2 regions of the Shewanella sp. WXL01 genome follow, and region 1 is predicted to be linked to the other one. Evidence: riboswitches for the same ligand, from Rfam matches in the RefSeq annotation. Region 1 holds a riboswitch; the other holds the start of a gene.
The links. Region 1 has a riboswitch for lysine ahead of G3R49_RS11195 (Na+/H+ antiporter NhaC family protein). Riboswitches for the same ligand answer to the same signal wherever they lie in the genome.

Region 1 (10,695 bases):
TGGCAACGTTTGGCACCTTTGGCCTTGCGGGCTGTGGTTCAAGCTCTAGTGACAACCCTATTGCCGACATCAAGCTAGGTTTCGAGTCAATTGTTGGTTCTAAAACTGATGCGGTCTCAGTACCTCAAGGCTACACGGCGCAAGTGCTAGCACCTTGGGGACAACCAATCACAGCAAACGGTTCACAATGGCAAGCCGATGGCAGCAATAACGCTGTTGACCAAGACAATGCCATGGGTATGCATCACGACGGCCTGCACTTTTTCCCACTGAATGACTCAGAAACAGACGGTCTTTTGTGTATCAACCATGAATACATCGACCAAAACGCCCTGCACCCTAACGGTAGTGACAAAGATGAAAATGGTATCCGCTCTAGTGTCGATCAAGTACGCAAAGAAATTAACGCCCACGGCGTAGCTGTGGTTCGCGTACAACTTGACGATAACGGTCAATGGAATGTGGTTGATAACGACCCATTAAACCGCCGTTACACTGGCTTAACCACTATGGATATTTCAGGCCCTCTCGCTAACTCAGCTAAGTTAGCTACGCCTTTTTCACCTGATGGTAGTCAAGCTCGCGGCACACTAAACAATTGCGGTAACGGCTATACCCCTTGGGGTACTTACCTAACTTGTGAAGAAAACTGGCCAGGCTACTTCATCAACACAGGTGAAACGACTGAGGAGCAAGAGCGCATCGGTATCGATACTTCAGGTACTACGCGTTATGGCTGGGAGACACTAGCAGGTAATGCCGAAGAGCAAAACGATGAGTTTACTCGCTTTAATGTGACACCAACGGGTAACAGCGCAGCAGAAGACTACCGCAATGAAGCAAATGGTCACGGTTATATCGTTGAAATTGACCCGTATACTGCTAATTCTCGCGCAGTTAAACGTACAGCACTAGGGCGTTTTCGTCACGAAGGCTGCACGTTCGGTAAACTAGAAGCAGGTAAACCGATTACCTTCTATTCTGGTCACGATTCACGCTTTGAATACATGTACAAGTTTGTGTCAAAAGAAGTGTGGAATGAAGCCGATGCCAATGCCCAAGACCGCATGGCAATGGGTGATAAGTACATGGACCAAGGTACCTTGTACGTGGCTAAATTTGACGCAGACGGCGTAGGTAGTTGGTTGCCACTTGCTCTTGATGCCATGACAAAAGATGGCGGCACCCTTGCCGATCACTTTGCCAGCCTAGAAGAGATTATTCTTAACACCGCAGGTGCAGCAGACCTTGTTGGTGCAACGCCAATGGACCGCCCAGAGTGGTGCGCTGTCGACCCATACACAGGTACTGTGTACCTTACGCTAACTAACAATACTAAGCGCGATGAATCAGCAGGCACTAACCCTGCAAACCCACGCTTGAACAACAAATTTGGTCACGTTATTCGCTGGGATGAAGGCGAAACGGCAACTGAGTTTACCTGGGATATTTTTGTATTCGGCTCTGACGCGGCTGGTGATGCGCAAACTAACCTATCTGGCCTTAACGAGTTTAACCAATTCGCTAGCCCAGACGGCCTTGCCTTTGATAAGCGCGGCATCATGTGGATTCAAACCGACAATGGTGCTGAAGAAGTAACCAACTATACCAACGATCAAATGCTAGCGGTAATTCCAGCAAAACTTACCGATAGCGATGGTAATCTAGAGACAATTAACTCTGAAAACCAAGGTGAGCTGCGCCGCTTCTTCGTTGGTCCAAACGGCTGTGAAGTCACAGGTTTTACCATCACCCCTGACTACAAAACCATGTTTGTTTCTATCCAACACCCAGGCAACTGGCCATACAGCAATGATGCTGCAGAAGCGACGCCAGCAGGCATGACAGTGCGTCCACGCGCATCGGTTGTCGCAATCCGCAAAACCGACGGCAGCGAACTTGGCGTATAAAAACACTAAATTGGGTCAGAGTAAAATGTTAACCTTCTGACTCTATTTACAATTAATTTGAAATAAAATGACAAAGGCAGGATTATTCCTGCCTTTTTATTTGCTCACAGTTGCACTTCGGAGTTGAATTCAGGCCTGTTAGCAACGCAATTACTGTTGCACGCTTGGTACTACACTCGCTATTCGCGCAATAAAAACTCCACAGCTTTGGCTAGGTTAGGGTCGTTAGGGTCTGATATGTTGGTTTTCCAAATTATCTCGCCGTCACGATTAATAAATACCGTGGTTGGCGTGCCGCGCACCTCATAGGTATCGGCAACCTCCTCTCCCTCTAGCAAAGTCATAAACTCGATGCCGCGATCACTCAGCACTTTCGCAGGCTGTGCCCCTTTATCTTCGCGAATACTGATCCCCAGCATAACTAAGTCAGTGTCTTTATGCTGCAGGCGTAATTGCTCTAACCCGGGCTGCAGTTTTTTACAATAAGGGCACCAGGTGGCCCAAAAGTGGATCACCATAGGACGCCCCTTAAATTGCATCAACGACACAATTTCACCCTCAGCATTTGCTAACTGAAAATCAGGTGCCTTGGTGCCATTACTCGCAGCTGACTGCGCATGCTTAGATAGCCCAATTAAGGCGCTAAAAGATACAACTAAAATCAATAACGTCAGTTTGATGTAATTTGGCATAAGAGTTCTCTTCATTTGTTAGCGACTGGATACTAGTTACCAATAACAGACCTGACGAGTTAACGTTTGTATTCAGCAAAAACAAACCTAAATTAAAAACTCACAGCAAATTAACCCGAAAGCATGATAACCAAGGGAAACTGCCATCCATTTGCTACAGTTAACAGTAAATAGCAATAACTAAGGCATAAGCCTTTATCTACTGCGCTTAAGCCTTGCCTTAGCAAGCCTTTCAACACACAGGAGGCTCCGTATGTCTACCTATTCCCAACGTTTAAAGCTGGTGCAACTAACTGCGATATCTAGCCTTTTGTTTGCGCTAATCGGCTTTAGCTATAACGTCTGGCGCATGCAAGCCTCTGAGCACAATGCCAATATTCGCGATGCCAGTTTTGAGATGTTGCTGCAACTCTCTGAATTAGAACTCATCATTTATGCAGGTCATTACGACCAAGACAGCAAGCTAGGCTCACCTCGTAAAGGCTGGGTAAAAGTGGGGCTCATTAATGACTTGAGCCTGATCACCACACCTAGCGTACAAAATAGTACAAAACAGCTAAAACAAACATGGCAACAACATTGGCAAAGCTACCAACAGCAACAACAATCAACCAATGAGATTGTTGCGCAAATTGATCAAGTGAGAGTGGAAGTCAGGGCATTACTCAAGGATTTAAACTAGCGTTTGAATCCAAAGATAAGTAAATGAAATTTAAAGAATATATTTCTACTCTATGTTTAGCAAAAAACGGCTGTTTTTATTAACAAACTTAAGTACAGTAATGACTATGGTTAATGCTTGAACAAGATTAACCACTGCATAATAACGAACTCATGCGCAAAGCACGCAAGGACAAACAACTAAGGACAGCAGCTATGCCTACATATCAAGCACCCATTCGCGACTATCAATTTATTCTCAATGAACTGCTCAATGTTTATCAGTACACAGACCTCAAAGGATTTGATGAATTTGATAGTGAACTAGTTGATGCCATCTTACAAGGCGTTGCAGACTTCACCACAGAAGTGATGCTACCTCTCAATGCTAGCGGCGATCTGCAGGGCTGCAAACTAGAAGATGGAAAAGTCATCACGCCGGATGGTTTTATCGATGCGTATCAGCAATACGTTGATAATGGCTGGGCCACCCTCACCTGTGACGTTGAATACGGAGGACAAGGCCTGCCTGAAGTCGTGGGTGTATTTGCCACTGAGATGAAATCATCAACTAATATGGCTTTTGCCATGTATCCTGGGTTAACACATGGCGCTTACGCCGCAATCCATGCCCATGGTAGCGATGAGCTAAAAAACAAGTACCTACCTAAACTGGTCAGTGGTGAGTGGACTGGCACCATGAACCTCACTGAATCTCACGCAGGCACCGACTTGGCTTTACTTCGCACTAAAGCTGAGCCTGTAGAAGACGGGTTGTTCGCCATTAGCGGCGAGAAAATCTTTATTTCATCTGGCGATCATGACCTTGCAGAAAATATCGTTCACCTAGTGCTTGCCAAACTGCCAGACGCACCCGAGGGCGTAAAAGGTATCTCGCTATTTGCTGTGCCTAAAATCATGGTTAATGGTGATGGCAGCTTAGGTGAAGCCAATACCTTACATGCTGCCGCGCTTGAGCATAAAATGGGGATCCACGGTAACTCGACTTGTGTCATGGTGTTTGATAATGCCAAAGGTGAGTTGATTGGCGAACCTCATCAAGGACTGCGCGCCATGTTTACCATGATGAACCAAGCTCGTTTAGGTGTGGGTATACAAGGCCTTGGACTATCAGAAATTGCCTATCAGAATGCCCTTACTTACGCTAAAGAGCGTATCCAAGGCCGTGCGTTGAGCGGCGCAAAACAAACCGAGCAAAAAGCTGATTCAATTTTGGTTCATGGTGATGTGCGCCGCATGTTGTTATCACAAAAAGCACTTAACCAAGGTGCGCGCGCATTAATGGGTCAACAAGCGCTATGGCTTGACCAAGCTGAGCGCAATGTCGATACCGTCAAGGCAAAACAAGCGCATGCCATTGCCGCCCTATTCACTCCAATCGTTAAGGGCTTTGTTACCGATCAGGGCTTTAAGGCCTGTGTCGATGCTCAGCAGGTCTTTGGTGGTCACGGTTATATTAATGAATGGGGAATGGAACAATTCGTACGCGATTGCCGCATTGCCATGATTTATGAAGGCACTAACGGTGTACAAGCGCTGGATCTTGTTGGCCGTAAACTATTATCAGATAAAGGCGCAGCTTTAATGGCCTGGTCAGAAATGGTGAAAAGCTTTATTGAGCAGCATGCGGGAAATGATGAGATGCAGCCATTCATTGGCGGTTTGATGAAAGCGGCAGCAGACCTTGAACGTGCAACCGGTTACATAGTGAAAGCGGCACAAACCAACCCAGATTTGATTGGTGCGGCATCAATGGCCTATATGCAAATTTTAGGGATCACATCGTTAGCCTGGATGTGGGCAAGGATGGCGGCAACCTCACTTGAGGCGCTAGCCAACGGTAGCGACGATACTGCTTTCTATCAAGAAAAGCTTAAAACAGCCAAGTTTTACATGGGTTACTGGGCTGTACAGACAGGCAGCCTAGCAAGACAAATCGAAGCCAGCAGCCAGGATATCGTCGAGTTTGAAGATGAGCTGTTCTAGCCGCTAGCTTTATCAATAAAAAAACAGCTTCCTCGGAAGCTGTTTTTTTTAATTATTCGGCTTGTAAATTGCAGTTACGCATCCCACAGGGTTTCTCTAAAATGCTTGCGGCATACTGACTCGTAACTTTCGTTACCGCCAATGGCAACCTGCTCACCTTCTTTCATTGGCTTACCCGTCTCATCAAGGCGCACCACCATGTTGGCCTTACGGCCGCAATGACAAATGGTTTTAAGCTCAACTAATTTGTCAGCCCACGCAAGAAGATACTGACTGCCAACGAAAAGTTCGCCCTGAAAGTCAGTTCTTAGGCCATAGCACAGTACAGGAATATCAAAGTTGTCGACCACATGGGTTAATTGGCGAACTTGCTCTTTACTTAAAAACTGACACTCATCAACTAATACGCAGTGGATATCTTGCGCCGCTTTTGCGGTGGCGACTAAGTCAATTAGATTGTCTTTGTCACCAAAGACTTGCGCATCGGTTTGAATACCAATACGTGATGAAACCTTGCCCTGACCGTAACGATCATCAATTGATGCGGTCATTACTAAGGTGTTCATACCGCGTTCACGGTAGTTATAAGAAGACTGTAATAATGAAGTCGATTTGCCGGCATTCATTGCCGAATAATAGAAGTACAACTGTGCCAAAACCAAGACCCTTTTTATATTTTGCGCTTGATTATACCCAAGCGGACAGCAAAAGGCATTGCGGTGGATCATTTTCTCAGTTTCGGTTAACTAACCGCGCGCCTTAACGGCCTGCATGCACTGGACTAGCAGCATAGCAGGTTAAATGATTGGCGAGAGTAGCTTCATTTGAAACGAAAAAACCGCGAAAATCGCGGTTTTTTTTCTGAAGACAACTAGCCGCTACTGAGCATTAGATTTGGCTTTAAGCACCAATACACTAATCACAAATAACACACTGGCAGTCGCTAGGCCAAATAGCACTGACGAAGTAAAGCCAAGCACGATATAACCCGCAATACTGATTAGCGCGACTATCACAGCGTACGGCAACTGAGTCCATACATGGTCTAAGTGATGACAACTTGCACCGGTGGATGACAAAATCGTGGTGTCTGAGATTGGTGAGCAATGATCGCCAAATACAGCACCAGCAAGCACAGCTGAGAGCATTGGTAACATCATAGTACTGTCGCTTCCCATCGCCATATCCGCAGCGATTGGCAACATAATACCGAAAGTACCCCAGCTAGTACCGGTAGAAAAAGCCGTTAAACCTGCTAGTAAAAATAGTACGGCCGGCAGTAATTCAAACGGGATATTACCAGTAGCAAGGCTTGCCATGTACTTACCCGTTTCTAATTGACCAATTACACCAGCAATAGACCAAGCAAAAAGTAAGATGTAAATAGCTGGCAGCATCGACTTAGCGCCCATCAACATACCTTTGGCAATCATGTTGAATGCTACCTTCTGCACAAATGCCAAAATGAAGGTCACCACAAAGCCAACTAACCCACCATAAAGCAGTGACTGAGCGACATCAGTATTCTCGAACGCACCTAATACTGAAAATGGTTTATTGTCAGCCGCTAACGCGTCTGCGCCGCTTGAAATCATGAAAAATACAGTGGCCGCAATCAGTACTAAAATCGGCACGAACAGACCAGAAATTTTACCTGTATCCGCTTCAGGTAAATCAGCAGTCGCCCCTGGCGGCATGCCCTTCGACTCATCGTACAATTCACCTTTTTGGGCGTTTTGCTCATGCTGGCGCATTGGACCAACATCTAAAGTGAACATAGCTACACACAGTAATAACAGCAACGCAAAAATAGCGTAGAAGTTCATTGGGATCATTTGCATGAAAATGGTCAAGTGACCAGTATCAGCAAAACCGTGGGCAGTAAGAATACCGCCAATAAGTGCAATGATGTAAGCACCCCAGCTCGAGATAGGTGAAATCACACAAACTGGTGCAGCCGTTGAATCAAGTAAATAAGCTAACTTGGCACGTGAGATATGGTAGCGGTCGGTAATTGGGCGTGAAATAGAGCCAACTACCAGACTATTGAAATAATCATCAATAAATACCGCACAACCAAGCACCATTGTCATCAGCTTAGCATCACGTTTGTTGCGAATGCGCTCCTTTGCCCAATCCGCAAAGGCTCGTGAGCTGCCACTAACACTAATAAGCGCAGTGATCATGCCAAGTAAAACGAGAAATCCAAGAATGTTTAGGTTCCAGGCATTAAGTGCACCATCATCCCAAACTAGGCCAGTGGCGGTATCGCCGATAAAGCTGGCGGTATTTGCGAGATTAAAGTCGGTAAGTAGCAGTGCGCCAATAATTATCCCCACACCTAGTGAAAGCAGTACTTTTCGAGTAAATACAGCAAGTACAATCGCAACAGCAGGCGGCAATAAAGACAATGCTGAGTCAGCATAGTTGATTAAATTCATTATTATTTTCTTCGTGTAAGTACGAATGGAGGGCGACTGAACCGGTGCAAGGTAAGGTCATACCTAGGAACACCTGTCCTCTCAGTAGCGCTCCATAGTAAAATCAGTTTTGTCATCCCGACAAAACAATACTATGGCAGTGCAGTACCTGTTCGGTAACAACACCAGCAGCTGTTTGCGATAAAACTAACTACTTCGGCACCAAATCCTTTCGTGGTAGCTCACAGGCATCACCCTAACGACCACTACTGATATTTAATGCTCCTCTACTAAAGGGCGTTTGTGAAAAACGCGGGCACATAAAAACATAAGCGGCTATGGGGATGCCACCCCAGAGCCGCTTAGTGTGATTCAGATCAAGTTTTAGATCAAGTTATTGAGCGCAGGCACGGCGTCAAACAAGTCTGCTTCTAGGCCGTAGTCAGCAACCTGGAAGATAGGCGCTTCTGGATCTTTGTTGATTGCAACAATCACTTTCGAATCCTTCATACCGGCTAGATGCTGGATAGCACCTGAGATACCAACGGCGATATATAGCTCTGGAGCAACGATCTTACCGGTTTGACCAACCTGTAAATCATTCGGTACAAAGCCTGCATCAACAGCCGCGCGAGATGCACCAACCGCAGCGCCAAGTTTATCGGCAAGTTGCTCAAGGATGGCAAAATTCTCACCACTGCCCATGCCGCGACCACCCGATACAATAATGCCAGCATTACCGAGCTCTGGACGCTCTGATTCAGTTAGGCTTTGCGATACAAACTCAGTTTTAGCTTCAATGACTTGCGTAAGCTCAGCTACATCTGCATTACCTGTTGCTGCTACTGCATCAAATGCACTAGAGCGAACCGTAATAACTTTCTTGTCATCTAAGCTTTTCACCGTCGCTAATGCATTACCCGCATAAATTGGGCGTACAAACGTATCGGCATCAACCACTTCAATGATTTCAGAAATTTGCGCTACATCAGCAAGCGCTGCTACGCGAGGTAAGGTTGCTTTACCCACACTTGAAGCTGCAGCCAAAATGTGTGAGTAGTCGCCACTTAGGTCATTAACAAGTTTTGATAGGTTTTCAGCAAGCTGTGCACCATAAGCGCCAGCGTCGGCAACCAGTACTTTAGCAACGCCATCAAGTTGCTTGGCACTATCAACAACTGCGCCACAGTTTTCACCAGCAACCAGTAGGTGAATGTCACCACCAATGGCTTTTGCTGCGCTAACGACTTTAGCGGTATCGGTTTTTAATTGCTGATTATCATGTTCAGCTAATACTAGAATAGTCATACTAAATCACCTTCGCTTCGTTCTTTAACTTCTCAACTAGCTCTTCTGCTGAAGACACCATGATGCCCGCTTGACGCTCTGTTGGCGGCGTAACTTTTACCACCTCTTGATGCACTTTAAGGGTTACACCCAAGTCATCAATGGTGACAGTTTCAAGTGGCTTACGCTTAGCCTTCATAATGTTTGGTAACTTAGCGTAGCGAGGTTCGTTTAAGCGAAGGTCAGCAGTAACAACTGCTGGTAATGGCATCGCCAATGTTTGCAAACCACCGTCAACTTCACGAGTGACGGTTAGTTTGCCATCTTCTACGTTTACTTCAGAAGCAAACGTAGCCTGAGGCATATCAGCCAGCGCAGCTAGCATTTGGCCTGTTTGGTTATTGTCGCCATCAATAGACTGCTTACCTAGCAATACAATATCTGCTTGCTCTTTTTGTTGCACAGCATGCAAAATTTTGGCAATTGATAGCGGCACTAATTCTTCATCAGTCTCAACATGAATTGCACGATCTGCACCTAATGCCATTGCTGTACGTAGTTGCTCATGCACTGCTTTAGTACCGACACTCACAACAACAACTTCAGTGGCCTTACCTGCTTCTTGCAAGCGTACCGCTTCTTCTACTGCAATCTCACAAAATGGGTTCAACGCCATCTTTAGGTTTGCTGTGTCTACGTTTGTGTTATCAGCTTTTACCCTGACCTTCACATTGGCATCAACGACGCGCTTTACTGGCACCAATACTTTCATAGGGGTTCCTTCCTACACCTTCATGTATGTGGACGACACATTGGCCTATGCCAATGCAAGTTAGCTCAACTCTACTTCCTGTTGACGTTAACGTCAATGCAATTCAAACGCTTGTTTAACACTTTTTAATTACCCGTTTTGGCAATCAAATTTGACATGCACACATTTATGATATTTTTGACGGAACTAGAAAAATTTACACTTATTTATATTTTATAATTTGCCAGTAACAAATTTTATTTCTATTATTAGCAATTCAAGCGTCTGCGTTATTTTTTGCTCGTTGTAATTCGCAATAAAAAGTCCGCAAACCTGTTAGTTAAAAGTGTAAGTTAGTTCACAGTCTTCATCGTCACGAACTAGGCTTCACTTTTAAAAATCTATAATTAAAATGAATTATCAAATCTCCCTTTTTAAATAATTAGGATAGTAGCAATGAGTGATTTTATTAGCGTGTTAACCCATGGCCGTCGTTTTAAAGCTGCAGTTAAAGACCTAGCTCTAGAAGATTTACGCGACGTAGCCACCAAACTAAATAAAATCATTGACGACCGTGAAGCTGAAGAGAAAGCTAAAGCAGAAGCAAATGCAGCGCGTGATGCACGTATTGCTGAAATTTTAGCTCAGATTGAAGAAAGCGGTTTATCAATTGAAGATTTAGATGCATCGGCTACCAAGCCTGCACCTAAAAAGCGTGCACCACGCCCAGCTAAGTATCAAATTACCGTAGACGGTGAGTTAATTACTTGGACTGGTCAAGGTCGTATGCCTACTGTATTTAAAAATGAAGTAGATGCCGGTAAATCAATGGATGATTTTTTAATTCCAGGAATGGCATAAACAGCGTCGTACATCATTACGCAGTTTAGCGCTTGTTGTCACAAGCAAGCACATGCAAAAGGCTGAGGTATCTCAGCCTTTTTTGTGGACAATTTTTTGCAATTTAT
Region 2 (10,695 bases), on a different contig from region 1:
ACCGGAACTAAAATCTTTCTGCTACACTCAATTCGGCTTAATTGACTAGATTTTGACTATGGAAACTGTGGATTCTTTCTTGTGGCAAGCTTATCAAAGTACACATTTTTTGCTCACTCAGCGCCTTTCTGATCAATTTTCATTTGCGATTATTACCGCATGTAACCCGTTTGGTAATAAATTAACTTCTTGTCAAAATCGACTGCTTGATCGCAAATTACAACGAACCATTCAGCAAACTAAGCAACCCTATCGTGCCCTTTATGGCGCATCTCCTGATCTTAGCCACAGAGAAAAAAGTTGGGCGGTGTTTGTCGACAAGCCGCAAGCCTTAGAATTGGGTAGGCAATTTAATCAGTTAGCGATTTACTATGTTGATAAAGGGCAACTGACTTTGCTGGCGTGTGCAGATGCGAATTTACCTGAAGTGTGTATGGGGAAGTTTTCATCAAGGCAGCGCTTGGTGAATGAACTACCAGATTTTGATTAGTCGTATTCTAGCGAGTGACGCTGGAAGACCAAAAAGGATGCCCAAGGCATCCTTTTTACGTTTGTGTACGGTTACACAGATATGACTGGTTTGCTGCTAGAAAGCATAAGTGACTGCAAAGCCACCATGATCGAATTCAGCATCGTTATAATACTCATCACCATCAATCTCTTGCTCTAACACACCTCTAAATAATGACGCGCTCCAGCGATCGTTAATTTGATAGGTCACACCTACAGAGTAGGCCTGGCTAGTATATTGAGATAAACCCGATGCGCGGTAGCGCAAGTCTAGATAGAAGTCCTCAGTAAACTTATAACCACCATTGAAGATAATCGCAGGCGCAACGAACAGATCTGATGTTTCGCCTAGGTTGTTGCCTTCAGGGTAATCCAAGCGGATAGTTTGCGCAGCAAAAGTTACACCGGCGCCAAGTTCAACAATCCAGTCGCTATCGCTCAGTAGCTCGAATACATAATCAGCTGTGAGAGACCAGTTACTATAGGCTGAGATGACTTCGCTTCCTGCAGAGTATGACTTACCTGCCCATTTTAACTCTTTGCCCAGTGTAGTTTTGTCGCGTGACTCAATTGGGTTAAAGCTAAAGAGTAGATATTGGTCTTTGGCGACGCCCCATTCAAGCTCAGCTGCAGCATAGGTATTTGGCTCACTTTCTTGACTAAAGTCAGTGAGATTGAAGCTTGGGCTACCATTTTCTTGAATAAAGTTGTTGCTAGTGTCAAAGCCACCAATAAATAGACTGTAGCTGCGGTGGAACTCTTTTTGCGCTCCTGACCCAGACCAACCATCATCAGTTAGCTGGTACTTAGGTAAACTCTTGCTAGCACCGGGTGTATAGCTTACGGCTAAGCCCATGTTGCCGTCGCTAAAGCTAGGCACAACAACAAGGTCTGATGCATTATATGGGTCGGTAAAGTAAAGGCTGGTCATTACTGCAATTGAGCCGCCGGCAAGTACGTCGTCCATAAAGTGACGATTTGCCCATAAGCGACTTGCGCCGACAAAACTTGCTGCAGCGTATGCAGGTAGTGCCCATTTATCGCCATATCTGTGATGAATATACGCAGCGCCAGAGAATGCTGCTGAGGTGTGACCTGAAGGGAAAGAATTGCTTTCAGTGCCATCTGGGCGAAGTCTGCCGTAGCCAAACTTCATGGTGTGGGTGATTAACGAAGTAGTTGCAACGCCTTTAGTTAACTGCCAGGCACCTTCTTTATCGCCAATCCATAAACTACCTATTAACGCACCCGCAGGTAGGGCAATTTGCACTACGTCGCCGATTTCAGAGATCGTACCCGATTGGCCTTCTAGAATTTCACTCTTGGCCACGGCTGTTGTTGAAGTCAGGCTTAGAATAATCGCACTTGAGATGAGGCTAAGTTTAGCTTTCATTTATTTACAGTCCTTTGAGTACTTATTGCATTTTATTTAACCAACTATAGGCTAAAACAGCATTTTTCAATAAGTCGAAACGTGCGGATAACTGTTATGGCTAAATCAAACTTACTTTGTTTAGGGGTACCCATGTAACTAGGGCACTATTCGTTAACAGTCATAGAGGTTATTGCTGGGAGTCGTTTCACTTAATGGCACAACCTTCGGTTTTGCATCGCTATTTTACAACTAAATGCCTTATTGGTCACAGTTTTTTGGGGCATGAATTTTATTCATCTGACTAGAGCCTGTTGACTTTAATAAGTGAAAGTTGGTACTTTTTCGTTTCCCTTCCTTGGAGGGGCGCAGAAGAGGAGCGTTAACTAGGTAGTAAGTTTGAGGAAGCACCATTCCAATGAAGACTTATGAGGGAGATTAACGCCGAGATATAACGTAAGGGATGCATCCGTTGTATCGAGCGTCTAGGCTGAATCCTGGCGATTGTCACCTGTATTTTGGTGGAGAGCTTCTGGTGGTGATTGCTGTTTCCCTTCTTCAAGGGTGCGTTATCCTAGCACCAGGCTCTTCGAACGTAGTGAGTTCGGAGTGTAATCATGTATTTATTTCTAAATCATTCGCTTGGCTTTGCAAATGTTGCGGAGGCTAGCTAGTGTCTAATTTAATTAATCAAGTTGAAAATCTGGTCGTAGCCAAATTTGGCGGTACCTCTGTTGCTGATTTCGAAGCGATGAGCCGTTGCGCCGATATTGTATTAGCTAATCCAAATACCCGTGTGGTTGTGGTGAGCGCGTCAAGTGGTGTCACCAACTTGCTGGTGGAGCTAACCCAGGCTAATGTGAATGACGAGCGCCGCCTAGCACTGCTTAAAGATATTGCTAAGGTGCAGTATGCTATTGCTGATAGCCTTGATCGCCCGCAAGAAGTTACCGCGCAGATTGATCAGGTATTAAGTCAAATGGCAGTGCTCAGTGAGTCTTTACTGCTTAACCGCAGTAAAGCGATTATGGATGAGTTGCTGTCGACGGGGGAGCAGTGCTCATCTATTCTATTTTCGGCAGTTATTGCACAAAAAGATCAGCCTTCTCAGGCGTTCGATGTACGTCAGGTGTTGCGCACCGATAGTCATTTTGGAAAAGCTGAACCACAGATTGAGCAAATTGCGACACTTGCCAAGGCGAAGCTTCTGCCACTACTTAGCGATAACATCATAGTGACCCAAGGGTTTATTGGTGCAGACGAGCAAGGTAAAACCACAACTTTAGGTCGTGGTGGCAGTGACTATTCTGCAGCCTTGCTAGCTGAAGCGCTTAACGCGCATGCGGTTGAGATTTGGACTGACGTTGCGGGCATCTATACCACTGACCCTAGACTTGCTCCTAATGCTCGCCCTATTGCGGAAATCAGCTTCAACGAAGCTGCTGAAATGGCAACCTTTGGTGCTAAAGTGCTGCATCCTGCTACCATTTTACCCGCGGTTAGACAGCGAATTCAGGTGTTTGTTGGCTCAAGTAAAGCGCCGGAGCAAGGTGGTACTTGGATTCGCCATCAAATTGAAGATGCGCCAGTGTATCGTGCAGTAGCGCTTAGACGCGATCAAACTCTGCTTAATCTTCATAGCTTGCAAATGCTCCATGCTCAAGGCTTCTTAGCCGAGACTTTTGCTACGCTAGCTCGCCATAAGATTTCGGTCGATTTGATCACCACTTCAGAAGTAAATGTGTCACTCACCCTAGATAAAACTGGCTCTGACTCAAGTGGTCAAGGCCTGCTAAGTGAGTCTTTGTTGCAAGAATTATCGCAGCATTGCCGCGTAAGAGTAGAAGACAAGCTGGCGTTAGTTGCGATTATTGGTAATCAAATTGCGTCAACAGCGGGTATTTGTAGTCGAGTATTTCAGGTGCTAGAACCGCATAATGTGCGCATGATCTGTCAGGGTGCTAGCCCACATAATCTTTGTGTGTTGGTGTCAGAGTCAGAAGCCGCTGATGTGGTCAACGCGCTACATCAGAATCTTTTTGAATAAAGCGAATTTAGTCCAAAAGGTAGATGAACTCTTAGGTTATTGGTTAGATGAACATACAACAAACATCATTACATTTGGGCGAGTTGGCGACAGGTCACGCATTAACGGCGCCGCTTTTTTGCATAGAGCCTAGCAAAGAACCTCGCTTTGTACCGGAAACGCAAGGTGGCGTTGACGTTTCGCCTGCACCCAGTGTGTATATTCAAGCGAATGTGCACGGCGCCGAGGTGCAGGGGAATGCCGTAATATACCAACTGCTCAAGCTACTTGAGTCGTATCAAGTGTTAGGCAAAATAGTGCTTGCACCACTGGCAAATCCGCTGGGGATTAATCAAAAAAGTGGTGAGTTTACCCTTGGGCGTTTCGACCCTATTACCGGGGTAAACTGGAACCGTGAATACCTGGATCATCAGTTTGATATTGAGGCGTGGTATTTGGCGCATCAACACTTATCAGAAGTTGAGTTAATTAGTGCTTTCAAAGCGCGTTTGACAGAATCTTGTGACGAGCGCTTGAATAATAGCTGGGGCATTTCAACGGGGCATCGCCTGGCAGTGACCTTGCAGAAAATGGCGCATCAAGCGGATATTGTGCTCGACTTACACACAGGGCCAAAGTCCTGCAAACACCTTTATGCGCCAGAGTATGACAAACAAGCAGCAAGGTTTTTCTCTATTCCCTATACACTGGTTATTCCCAACGAATTTGGTGGCGCGATGGATGAAGCTGCTTTTTGCCCATGGTGGTGTTTAGCAGAAGCGGCCAAAGCTCAGGGGCGTGAATTTAGTAGTGACTCTGGTGTAGCAATTTCTGCGTTCACATTAGAGCTTGCTAGTCAGGAGCGGATAGACCTTGCAGATGCCAAGCAAGACGCTTTGGGAATTTTGGCTTATTTGAGCCATCGTGGTGTAATCGCTGAAAAAGTTGCGCCAGCTGACATGCCACGCTTTGGCTGTTATCTCAAGGATTACCGTAAACTGCACGCACCTCAGTCAGGTATGGTGGAATACTGCGCGGAGCTTGGTCAGCCGTTAGCGGCAGGTGAGCCATTAGCTCAGCTTTTACGGGTAGAGCGCTACGGGCGTGAGGATGCGCTCACCAGTGTATCTTTGCCAGTAGATTGTGTGCCTATTTTGCACTTTGCCTCAGCCTCTGTGCATCAAGGTACTGAGCTATATAAGGTGATGACCAACGTGTTTGAGCTTTAGCTGGCGAGGCAGCCTAGTTCGAGTATAAAAAATGGCGCATTGGATGCGCCATTATTGATAATTATCGTGCAGTTTATTAGCTACGTAGAATTTGCAGCGGTAAGCTAAGCATATCGTCACCGTAGCTGGCAAAGTAGGCGATAACACCCACCAAGGCGGCGACCGTCAATATGTACCAAACCGCTGAGAAAATTTGCCCATATCTATCTAATGGCAGTAAATGGCTTTGATGGCGGGTTTGCCACTCCATCACAATTTCTAAGCTACCAATCAATAATAAGAAACCAAGCAGGGCTAAGCCAAACGTGTAGCTAATGGCAACGCCTGCTAGCGCCGCAATAATACAAATTACCAGGCCGATGACTGAGTTCATTGAAAAGCTAATGCTTTTTAGTATGTGACCACCATCAAGAGGTAAGATAGGCAACAAGTTAAATAGGTTAAGCAGTGCATTAAAACTGGCTAATCCAGCGAAAAAGATATTGTCAGTAAACCAAAATGCCACCATGCATATTAGTGACATAAACAGGCCAAAAGTCGGCCCCATTATCGATATCACCACGTCTTGCCAGCGGGTGTTGATCCGCTCATCGCTGAGGGCAAGTCCTCCCATAAATGGAATAAGGTAGATACCTTTGGTCTTCATGCCAAAATGCTTCATGGCTTTTACGTGACCGTATTCGTGTACCACCAAGCAGGCTATTAGCGCTAAAGCGAACTCGATTGAAAATAGCCAAGAATAGGCGGCTAACGAGGCGCCAGCTAGTAAGGCTTTCACGACTTTAGCAGACTTAAGCAATTTAAATCCGAGTGAAGCTAGCCCCAACAAACTCAGTTTGTTGACCTTTTTCGGTGTGATTTCCGGTGTTTGTTGCTCAATGTCTTTGGTATTGCGTTGTCCCTCAGTGACAATTTGCTCATTTACGCTTAGCTGATATTTGAGGTCAAAGGGCTGCCAAATGACTTGATTGGTCAGTACAACCTGAATGGTTTGTATATTTTGTACTTCGCTTTGCGCATCATCTTGTGCTGTGGATTGTATGCTTTCTTGCGACTTTGTCAGTGTTTGCTGCATTTTGAGCTCAAACTGATGCACCAATGGCCCATCACTGCTGGCAGCGGCATCAATTTGCGATACTAATTGATTGTCCCAAAACAGCTGTTGCCAACCAGCCATTGAGCCTTCAAGACGCAGTTTTTTGCCAAGACATTCGATGTTTAATAGTTCCATAAAGCTGGCTGTGTTTACCTTTTATAACTTAGGGCGGATTGTGCCAGAACCGCATTGATAAGCAATAAATATCAAGTTGGTTGTAAGTGTTAGTCTGTAAATTACCACCTTCTAAAGAAGGTGGCTTTGTGTGAGCCCCCTAAAAGGGGCATAGCCTAACCAGCTAAAGTTGAAGCATACAGTTGCGATGACATTTAAAGCCGTTGAAAACATGGATTTTTTCGTCGAGCCCACAGGATGTGCTTGCTGCGAGCTTTAAATGTCATTGCTACGTAAGCTAATTACTAAAGTAGTCAGAATTGAAGAACACTGGAATTTAAAGGCAAAGCCTATTCGATGATAACCACCTACTGAAGTAGGTGGTTTAGGGCTGAAAATTAAAAAGGCCAATCGATGATTGGCCTTGGTGTATTGGGGGGCTCGCGTCATTTTTACAAGCGAGTGATTTAGCTGGTTGAGTAATCGAAATTAAGCTCTTGGTTGATGTTTCGAACCACGCATGGGCCATGTTCACGCTGAGTGCGTTGCTGCGCTTGCCCTAAATGGATTTCTACATTGGTATAAATATGTTTATTAGCTTGAATAAAATAGTTCTTGTAATAACCTTCGACTTCATTCAACAGCGTTTGATGTTCAAATTCTTCTTTATGCTGCTCTTCCGTGATGAGCTTTTTCTGCTCTAGCATCATTTTTACTTGCTCAATCATGCCAGCATCGGTTTGCCATTCACTTTTAGGTGGCAGCTTATGCAGTCTGGCTTCAATATCAAGCCTTGCAACGACTAGTGCTTTCACGCTTTCATCGAGCTCTTTTAAATGAGTTTTCAGCGTGCTTTGATCCATGGCGCAATAAAGTTCAGTTTTAGTGCCAGCTGTGGCACCAAATACGACGGCACGTATGCCTTTACCAGCTTCAGCTCTGCCGCCGACCAGATCGCCGCGGCGCTTGGTGGTGTCGCTAACTGTAATAGTTTGTTTGGTGGTGCTATGACTGTGCAGTAATTGCTTAGTAACCAGGATGTCACCATCAGCTTCAAGGTGTGAGTACTGCACAAATTGGGCGCAGATTTGTCCTTTAGCTTTGATGCTTGTGGTAAATTTTCCTTCGCCAGCTTGACGTCCAATCACGCCCTTGCTAGCTATGACATCACCATCGGCCTCAATACTAGCTGAATCGATAAATCCCATTACTGTGACATCACCAGTGGCTTTTACTTGCATACCTTCTTGCACGTCGCCCTTGATCAGCACGCTGCCTTTAAAGTTAACGTGGCCGTGGCGCACGTTAACTTCTTTAATCTCGAGCGTATCGTCAACCTGCATACCTTTGCGGTTTTCTACTGGTTGACCGGCTTTGCTTGCGATCAAGACATTGGGATTATTGGGCTGTAAACAAGTTCCTTCACCAGGGGTCAGTTCGACATCTTTACCTGGCACCTGATTTAAAATATCCCCATGGATGTTATAGCCAGCAGTGCCCTCTGTAGCAGGGGTTTTCACCATTAACACATCATTAGGTTTTACGGTGATCATCGCGCCAAGATTACGCATATCGACAGTGCCATCTTCGCGCTCTTGCGGTTGTAATAGTCGCTCGCGGGCGAGTGGGACTTTGCGGGTCAGGTAGGCGTTCTCGCCATTCACGGCTGGCTTACCGTGGGCGATTTCGGCTTTGCAGGTTTCTCCTGGCGGTAATACCTCAAGCTGCTTCATTAAAGACATGATTTTAGGTTTGCTTAAACCCATTTTGACTTTATTAGCTTTTAAAGTAGTGAGCACAGTGGGGAGACTGACTTCTTGCCCCCCCCACGCTGAGGTAATCGTCATGTTTGCATGCATGTGATCGTCACTAATTTCAATAGCAACTTGTCCGTCTTTACGTTCTGCAATCACAAAAAACAGCTCGTGAACACCACTGTCTTGACCGCAAAGTGCGTTCACCTCTGATACGGCTTTATTAATTGCGGGCACAATAGGGAACAGCATAGCGAAGTCGGGTTGCTTAAGTAATGACTCAATATCTTCAGCACTAACCGGGCCATGGGTATTTGGGATAAGACGAAGTTCGACTTGCGTGTTATCGCCACTAAAACTAACAGCAGTAGTCTCTAACATGGTTGCCTTTGATTATTTTAATTATTGTTTTAGTGATAAATGCTGCACGCTAGCATCGGACTTGGGCTTTCGCGTTGCATGACTGTTACAGAATCAGGTTGGCAACCAATTTAGCGGATATTTTTGGGTTTAGCCAGTAGTGTAGTAAATGAATCCTGTGGATATTTATGCAGCATCTCACAGGATTCATCTGGTTAATTTGGCTTATTTGTGGCAGGTGTACAGTTTGTATTTGTTGTTCTCAGCAGGCACATCGAACTGTCCAAAATAGTGAGCGATAGTATCTGCATACGGTAAGTGACGGTTGGCAACGATTTGCCAATATCCACCAGTGTTAAGCTGCAAAGCACTGTATTTCACGAAATCTTTAGCAATGTCAGTTGTGGCGTTTAGTCCATCATGAAACGGTGGGTTTGAAATAATGCCATCAAACTTAGCCTTGATATGGGTAAAGCCATCGGATGGATAAACATTGGCGCTCATGCCATTGGCTTCCAAGGTGAGCTTACAAGATAGCAGCGCCATGGCGTTGATATCAATACAGTCAATTTGTAGCTCAGGTTGTGACTTGAGTAGCGCGGCACTTATGACACCTGCACCGCAGCCAAAATCGAGTACTTTGCCGTGTAGCTTAGGTAAGTGCGCCAGTAATAATTCCGTGCCAGCATCAAGTTTCTTGTCGCTAAATGTGCCAACGGTATTGCAAATCGTCAGCTCTCCCTGAGGAGTGGCAAGTTGATACTGGCTTGTCCAGTCGGCAATGTTTAGCTTGGTAGCGGGCGCTGTGAGAATTGAACTAAACAACAAGCAATGGCGAGCATTGTCGCGTTTAATCGGCTTGGAAAAGTAATCAGGCGCAAGTTTAGGTAATGACTTAATGCCACCTTTATTTTCGCCGACAACCAACAACTGCCCTTGCGCTTTTAAGTGCTGAGCGGCAAGTTGAAACAGATATCCTGACAGCGCTTTGGCTTTTGGGAAATAGACGATAACAGTATCAAACTGTTTATCACTTAACTCTTGTGGCAGCTGATGACCAAAGTGGCATTCAAGTTTGGCAGCTTTGGTGGCATTTAGCTTGAGGTAGTGGTTAAAGTCTAACGCTAGGCTAGTGACACTGGCCGCACTCTCTAGTAATTGTTTAGCGAGATCATCAGCTTCATGATTGAGCACTAATACATTGTCGTTTTCCACATAGTCTAGGTTACGAATTAGCACTTGAGATGGGTTTGATAGCACAGTGTTTAGCTCATTGATGGTGAAAAACTAAAAGAAGGCCGCAGCCTTCTTTGTGTAATAGCATAATTTAGCCGCTTATTTGCAGCGCGTTAGCAGGGCAAGTATAACAGAACCCCACAGTATTCAGTAAACCTGAACTCACTGTTGCTTTGCAGGCAATTGCGGCAATAAGCTGATCATCTTTTTAGCGATGTCTGTGTTGTCCTGACTGCCGTTAAACAAGCTCGCGCCTGGGCCTGTGGCGAATACCTGCACATCCAATCCTGTATGGCCAACGGTTGTCCAGCCTGTATTTGAGTGTTGGTCAATAACAGTTTGCAAGGCATAAGTGAGCGGCTCAGCGCCTTGAGCTCGCGCGTCGGCAATCAGCTCCATTTGCTCTGAAGTAAACTCAAGTGGGATCGCTGCAGTTAAACTGCTTTGCCACTCGTCTTGCTCAACAAGTTTTTCGGCAAGGATGTATGGCGGCATAGTGACATGGTGCAGAAATTCAGGATGCCAAGCATAGTCTTTGCCTGCTGCAATCGACAATCCACCTGTGTTGTGATCTGCTGTCGCTACCAGTAGGGTGTCTTGATGCTCGCGCACATATTGCTCAACCACTTCCATCGCTGCGGCAAACTCATCTACCTCATGCATTGCGCTGGCGATATCGTTGCTGTGGCCTGCCCAGTCAATCAAACTGCCTTCAATCAGTAGGACAAAACCTTGCTCATGCTGAGAAAGTAAATCCAAAGCTTTTTGCGTTAGTGTTCGAAGCTTGTGACCTTGCTTATCTTCAATTACCCATGGCAGTTGCACTTCAGCTAATAGACCTAAGACTTTAGGTTTGTCTATGCCATCTAGTTGACTAAACTCTGTAATGTGTTGATAACCCTTTGCTTTGAACTTTTCTAGTAGCTCCTCAGAAAAGTACTTTTGTCCGCCACCTAGAATAACTTCTGCACCAGTATCAAGGTAAGCCTCGGCTATCT

Region 2: linked by a shared signal. The riboswitch ahead of lysC (lysine-sensitive aspartokinase 3) and the one ahead of G3R49_RS11195 (Na+/H+ antiporter NhaC family protein) in region 1 are both predicted to bind lysine.

Annotation. Positions count from the first base shown of each region.
Region 1 is NZ_JAAIKQ010000003.1:568,237-578,931, reverse strand. Features, by position in the region: gene G3R49_RS11220 (PhoX family phosphatase) at 1-1,910, shown strand, start outside; gene G3R49_RS11215 (TlpA disulfide reductase family protein) at 2,090-2,602, opposite strand; gene G3R49_RS11210 (hypothetical protein) at 2,856-3,284, shown strand; gene G3R49_RS11205 (acyl-CoA dehydrogenase C-terminal domain-containing protein) at 3,479-5,269, shown strand; gene G3R49_RS11200 (thymidine kinase) at 5,344-5,925, opposite strand; gene G3R49_RS11195 (Na+/H+ antiporter NhaC family protein) at 6,148-7,710, opposite strand; lysine riboswitch at 7,788-7,987, opposite strand; gene G3R49_RS11190 (FAD-binding protein) at 8,074-8,997, opposite strand; gene G3R49_RS11185 (electron transfer flavoprotein subunit beta/FixA family protein) at 8,999-9,748, opposite strand; gene G3R49_RS11180 (H-NS family nucleoid-associated regulatory protein) at 10,184-10,588, shown strand.
Region 2 is NZ_JAAIKQ010000001.1:397,866-408,560, forward strand. Features, by position in the region: gene G3R49_RS01595 (DUF3293 domain-containing protein) at 59-490, shown strand; gene G3R49_RS01600 (phosphatase PAP2 family protein) at 587-1,903, opposite strand; lysine riboswitch at 2,247-2,422, shown strand; gene lysC (lysine-sensitive aspartokinase 3) at 2,556-3,929, shown strand; gene G3R49_RS01610 (succinylglutamate desuccinylase/aspartoacylase family protein) at 3,977-5,137, shown strand; gene G3R49_RS01615 (site-2 protease family protein) at 5,214-6,368, opposite strand; gene G3R49_RS01620 (DUF342 domain-containing protein) at 6,815-8,482, opposite strand; gene G3R49_RS01625 (methyltransferase) at 8,687-9,721, opposite strand; gene G3R49_RS01630 (alkaline phosphatase) at 9,860-10,695, opposite strand, start outside.